One region of the Desulfitobacterium sp. PCE1 genome, then DNA from elsewhere that is predicted to be linked to it. Evidence: riboswitches for the same ligand, from Rfam matches in the RefSeq annotation. Region 1 holds a riboswitch; the other holds the start of a gene.
The links. A riboswitch is a leader RNA that binds a small molecule or an ion and turns the genes downstream of it on or off. The one in region 1 is predicted to bind molybdenum cofactor.
Positions count from the first base shown of each region.

Region 2: linked by a shared signal. The riboswitch ahead of moaA (GTP 3',8-cyclase MoaA) and the one ahead of DESPCE1_RS0110890 (molybdopterin-binding protein) in region 1 are both predicted to bind molybdenum cofactor.

Region 1 covers NZ_KB913023.1:2,194,965-2,198,173, forward strand. The annotation lists gene DESPCE1_RS0110885 (VWA domain-containing protein) at 1-774, shown strand, start outside; gene DESPCE1_RS0110890 (molybdopterin-binding protein) at 834-1,856, opposite strand; molybdenum cofactor riboswitch at 1,849-1,985, opposite strand; gene DESPCE1_RS0110895 (Crp/Fnr family transcriptional regulator) at 2,128-2,832, shown strand; gene DESPCE1_RS0110900 (4Fe-4S dicluster domain-containing protein) at 2,837-3,209, opposite strand, start outside.
Region 2 covers NZ_KB913023.1:1,234,641-1,237,849, forward strand. The annotation lists gene fdhF (formate dehydrogenase subunit alpha) at 1-681, shown strand, start outside; gene DESPCE1_RS0106100 (molybdenum cofactor guanylyltransferase) at 949-1,575, shown strand; molybdenum cofactor riboswitch at 1,775-1,900, shown strand; gene moaA (GTP 3',8-cyclase MoaA) at 1,974-2,945, shown strand; gene moaC (cyclic pyranopterin monophosphate synthase MoaC) at 2,948-3,209, shown strand, end outside.

The sequences.
Region 1 (3,209 bases):
CGTTTACAGAGCCAAAATCGCTGGGATATTCTCCGTGAAGTGAATTGGCGTTTTAAGCCTTTGAATTCATTTACCGCCGATGAAGAAGGGATGGTCCATCAAGCCCTTAGACAAATGGGAAACAGATTGGCTGTTCATCGAGGATTGAGTAAAAAGAAAGCCTCCCGTGGAACCCTGCGGGTTTCCTCTTTGCTAAAAGAAATGGTTCGGGGCAATGGATCTGTCTTTCGCTTTGAATATGAAACCTATGTCTTAAAGCATCCCGAGCTTATTGTACTATGCGATGTATCCAATTCCGTAGCTCCCTTTTCTCAATTTCTTCTTTACTTATGCCAACGCATCAAATCCCGGTTTCGCAAAGTACGGCTTTACCTTTTTATTGATGGAATCTGGGATATCACCTGTGAAGAATGGTTAAACACCGGTGATTCTATGGCAGAGATCCGTTCCTGGGGCCGCAAGCATTCTTCTGGATTCACAGATTATGGTAAGGTTTTCAATGACTTTGCCCAGAATGTTCTTCCCTCTCTTTCCACAAAGGGAACCGTGTTGATCATGGGAGATGGCCGCAACAATTTCCGCCCTGCTCAAGCAGAATATTTGCAGGAGATCCAAGAGAAGGTTAAGCATATCTTTTGGTTGAACCCTTTGGAGGAAAAGGATTGGACTTTACCCGACAATCTTATGAAGGAGTATAGGAGGTATTGCACCCAGGTTTTTCCCTGCCGGAACCTCAGTGATTTATGGCAGATCTCTAAAAAAGTATTCTCCTAAAGAACGATTAGCCAAATTCCCAAGCGCTTGGGAATTTGGCTAAGAGAAGGTTCTTCGTCTTATTTTCCGAAGGAACAATGGGGATAAGTGCATTCCGGACACTCCAGGCACAATCCTCCATGACCGTATTTGGCAATTTCCAGACGAGTAAGCCGCTCACCGGCTAGAATGCGTGTTGCTACAAGGTCAAAGACCGTTTTTCTTGAATACATGACACAGCCGGGCAATCCCAAAATCGGGATATCATTCAGGTAAGCCAATAACAGCATGGCTCCGGGAAGAACAGGAGTACCATAAGTGACTAACTCTCCCCCCAAACCTTTGATCGCCGTAGGGGTCAAATCATCGGGATCCACGGACATGCCGCCGGTTACCAGGACCATTTCTGCACCATGAGCTATATGCTCGCGGATGCGTTCTTGGATCATCTCTACATTATCATCGGCAAAGGTTTGTCCCAAGAGAACAGAGCCCCATTCGGCCACTTTTCCTTGGAGAACCGGTCCAAATTTATCTTGGATACGGCCATGGTATACTTCACTTCCCGTGGTAACCACTCCAACCTTTTTGGGTTGAAGGGGGCGGATTTGAAGAAGTGGTTCCTTAAATTGCCGGGCGATTTCTTCGGCTTCTACAATAACTTTCTCATCAATCATCAGAGGAACGACCCTGGTCCCCGCAATTTTCTGCCCTTTCTTCACGGGACGGTGATTATGAAGGGTAGCGAGGATAATATATTCTAAAGAATTGAGGGCATAGATCCCTTCTTCAGAAGCATAGATTAATCCATCCTCCTCAGCAATTAAATTGACCTTTCCCTCTTTTGTTTCACTAAAGGAAAGACCTGGGCCCGCCACTGCTTTGGCCAGACGCTCTGCTGCTTCATCTTCGTGAATAAGACCCGGAGTCTGATCCCACACAAAAATACGCTCTTTTCCCATACTGAGAAGAATCGGTATATCTTCTTCCTTGATAACATGACCTTTTCTAAAGCGAGCATCTTTTGTTTTTCCGGGGATAATTTGTGTCAGATCGTGCATAAGCACAGATCCGATCGCATCCTGCACTCTAATCTTCTCCATGGGGTTTCCTCCTTTTCTTTGCGGAAGGCATGTTCATTTCTAAACACACCCTGGTTTCAGGCATCTCTGAAACGGCCAAATTCCGTAGATCAATTCGGTAGGAAATATGGCTCGGCTACTCATTATTATAAACCATAACTGGCAATCAGGGAATGATTCACTTTCATAAGAAAATCATTTTTTCCTCGATTTTAAAGGGTTTCTTCAAGGAAATATAGAATTTTGTTCATACATAATACTTTGATGACACTTTTGTGAAAGGAAGGGAAGTATGGCTGGTAATATTCTTAAGTTCGAGATATTTAAAAACAATCCCAACTGGCAGGGACTGCCTGATTCGTTTTGGGAGTACTGTTCTGACCATGGACGGGTTCGCCATTATGCTGCAAAGCAATTCCTTTTCTTTTCCGGAGAAGACGGTAATTCAGTCTATTTTTTACTCAAAGGCCGTATCCAAATTTTGCTCATGAGTGAATTTACTGAGAAAATTTTTCGGATTCTGCAACCTCCCGCATTTTTCCCGGAAGTTATATTAGATAATAAAGTATATCCTTATGCAGCACTCACTGCCGAGGCCTCCGATGTCTTCGTTTTGGATCGAAAGGCGCTACTTCAGTACTTTAATGAAAATCCTTCCGCACTTCTGCCTTTTTATCGAAATATGGCTTTGGATCTCCGCAGAGCTTATCGGCAAATCAAGAATATTGCTCTGGGGGATGCTCGTTCTCGGTTGGGAGCTAAGATCTTCGCTTTAGCTCATGTCCACGGCCAAGAGACTCCTGAGGGAATTCTCATTACGATTCCCCTTACCGCAACAGAGTTGGCAGGAATGTGCAGTTTAGCACGGGAATCCGTAAGCCGCATATTAAGTGAACTGAAGGATTTAGGAATTCTCAAAATGGAGAAGAAACAAATAACTGTCAGCAATTTAGACCAGCTGAGAGGATGGATTCATGAACGCCAAAACTCCTTGTGACTCTTTATAGATTCTGTCGGCGGTCAAGAAAATGAGTGAGCCTTTCCAGCGGAAGGCCATTTTCTATATAGTCTTCAAGGATGCGGCCGATTATACCGGGGAGTTCAGACGTCTGGAGCTTTTCCCGGGACAATCGTGCCAATTGTGGATGCCTTCCCAAACGCCCGCCAAGATGGAGAGTCCAGCCTGATTCCCCGGGAAGTATTTTGCCTGTTTTACATGAGCGCACACAATCCCCGCAACCAATGCACTTACTTTCATCAAATTCCAGCCTTCCCTGCCAAGACAGAGCACCTTCTTGACAGGAACGGCAGCAGGCTTGACAGCCCGTACACCTTGCCCCTGTGAACTTGGGCATAAGAAAGCCCGTTAGCCCT
Region 2 (3,209 bases), 960 kb from region 1:
CGTCGGGTGCAGAGGGTTAATCGGGCGATTAAGCCGATCGCCGCTGCGAAGGCTGACTGGGAAATCATTTGTGAGCTCGCCAACCGGATGGGGTATCCGATGGCTTACCAGTCTCCCGCGGAGATCATGCAGGAAATTGCCGCGCTGACGCCGCAATATGCCGGCATCACCTATGAACGTCTGGGCAGGAAGGGATTGCAATGGCCGGTTCCCCATGCCGATCATCCGGGAACGAAGTTCCTGCACGAAGGGAAATTTACCCGTGGCAAAGGCTTATTCGCGGCGATTGAGCATCAACTGCCGGATGAGCTGCCTGATGAAGAGTATCCATTCCTGCTGACCACAGGCCGCAAGCTGCAGCATTACAATATCTCCACTCGTTTCTCAGCTGCGTTGGATGAGCATGCACCTGAGGAATTGGCTGAACTTAATCCTAAGGATGCCCGACGGTTGGGAATTCAGGACGGTGAGAATGTTAAAGTAGTTTCCCGCCGCGGTGAGGTAGTGACCAAGGTCTGGGTAACTGAAAGGGTCCCGCCTGGAGTGCTCTTTATGACCCTGCATTATAGGGAGTCACCGACGAATGTCTTAACCAACGGAGCGTATGATAAAGTAACTAAGACCTACGAATATAAGGTCTGCGGTGTGCGGGTGGAACCTCTGGTGCAATCTGCACAATAAAGGAAACTTGCTTCAGGTGGAGTTTCGACTCCATCTGAAGCGTAGTTGACTTATCCTCTGTGAGGATAGGAATAGGGGAGTGTCCAAGCTTTGTCTAATATGCATAGCTTGCGGCACTCTCCCTTTTTTATTTCAGAAAAAACAGCTTGGTATTAACTAGCTATTAGGGTGGAAAGTAAAAGTTCTTTTATGGGAAGGGCTTATCTGTGTTACAATAAAGCAAAAGACAAAAGTCTGATCATTGATAGATATAGGGAGACATACCATATGGATGCTAATAATGGAGAAACCCTTTTGCCGATAACCGGAATTATCCTGGCCGGTGGGAAAAGCTCTCGCATGGGTCGCAACAAGGCTTTTATTGAATGGGCTGGGGTCCCACTCATTGAGCATACCTTAGCTATCTTTAGTACGGTCTTTGCTGAAGTGATGATTAGCAGCAATCATCCGGAGCTCTATGCTAAATATGGAGTTAAAGTGATCAAAGATAATTATCTGGACCATGGGCCCTTAGGAGGGTTAGAAGCATGCTTGCGGGAAGCTCGTTATGATTATGCCTTTTTTGCCGCTTGCGATATGCCTTTTTTGAGTGTAGAAGTGATTCGATTTATGGCCGGGAAAATTGAAGGGGAGGTTGATATCTTAATCCCTGAGCTTGATGGCGAAATTCAACCCCTCCATGCTTTTTATCACAAAAACTGTCTTCCCATAATTGAAGACAGTTTAAAGGCGAAGCATCTTAAACTGGCAGTATTTATTCGGCAAAACAACAGGGTACGTCATATGAGGGAGAAGGATTTCATTAATTTTCCAAACATACGTCTTTGTTTCAGTAATATGAATACACCTCAAGAATACCTAACCCTGCAACAGCATAATCTTCATAATACTTGACAATAATGTAGACATTCTTTATCGTATTTAAAGGAAACTATAAAAAGCGGCTATTTTATCAGGAATTTATTAAGATTTGTTAATAAAGATTAAGAAATATTATTATTAGAACTCTTTTTGCAATCTCCAAAATAGTGTATACTACAATTAGTTACATTCTTTAATAATTATTCACAGCCGTAGTATAATGAGTAATAGAATACGTTTTGTGCTCCGAAGCTGGAAACCTAAAGTGAGCTATGGTTTACCAGTCGTGCATTCTGCACCGGGTATTATTGGAAACAGTAATGCCTCCCATTTGGAAAGGAGTCTGTAGGGTATAGGGGAACTCCCCGGTTTTACAGACCGTGGGAGTTCTTTGTTTTGTGGAATAATGAACGTGAAGGTGGGGGAAATCTATGCAAGATCAATATCGACGCCAGATCGAATACCTGAGGATTTCCATTACAGATCGCTGCAATTTACGTTGCAAGTATTGCATGCCTCCTGAAGGAGTTCAATGGATTCCCCATGAGTCTATCTTGACCTATGAAGAAATATCACGTGTCATGCGGATTAGTACCTCCTTAGGATTTAGACGGTTTCGCATAACCGGCGGGGAGCCCTTAATTCGATCCGGAATTCTGGAATTTTTACAGAATGCTTCCCAAATTTCAGGGGTGGAGGATCTGATGCTTACCACCAATGGGATACTTCTTCCAGACATGGCAGAAGACCTAAAGAAGGCGGGAGTTAATCGAGTTAATATAAGCCTGGATACCTTCGATGAAGATAAGTTTCGAGAGCTCACCCGTGGTGGGGATATTAAGAAAGTCTTTCAAGGGATACACCGCTCCCTCGAAGTAGGGTTACATCCGGTTAAACTCAACGTAGTGGTTGTTCGTGATTTCAATAGCCATGAACTGCCACGTTTTATGGAATTAGCCCATGACTATCCCGTTCATGTTCGCTTTATCGAATTGATGCCCATCGGAATCAGTTCGGATAAACGCAGTGATTTTGTATCCATCGATGAGATGAAAGCAATATTGGGCTTAGAGGGCCTTAAAGCTACTCGTGACATTCGAGGAGGAGGGCCTGCTGAATATATCACTTCGGAGGGATTTAAAGGTAGTGTGGGCTTTATCAGCGCTATCAGCAAACATTTTTGCAGCACCTGCAACCGTATTCGCTTAACTCCCGATGGTAAGCTGCGCCTATGTTTACACAGTTCCAATGAAGTGGATTTTCGTGAAGTGCTTCGCTCCAACAAGAGTGATGATGAGGTCAGGGATGTTTTTGCCCAAGCGATTTGGAATAAGCCGGCTGAACATCATATGAATGATCAGGCTTGGCAGGATCAACGGATTATGTCCCAGATTGGAGGATAATTATGGAATTGACACATTTTGATGAAGAAGGCCGGGCACGTATGGTGGATGTCTCAGATAAAGCGGAGACCACTCGAGTGGCTACCGCCCGAGGTAAGGTAGAAATGCAACCGGAAACTTTAGAGAGAATCCGATTAGGGCAGATTGCTAAAGGGGATGTATTGGCGGTAGCCCAAGTCGCAGGAATCATGGCTGCCAAACAAACTTCAAATGTTATTCCTATGTGTCACCCTTTGGCTATTACAGGGGCTAAACTGAGTTTTG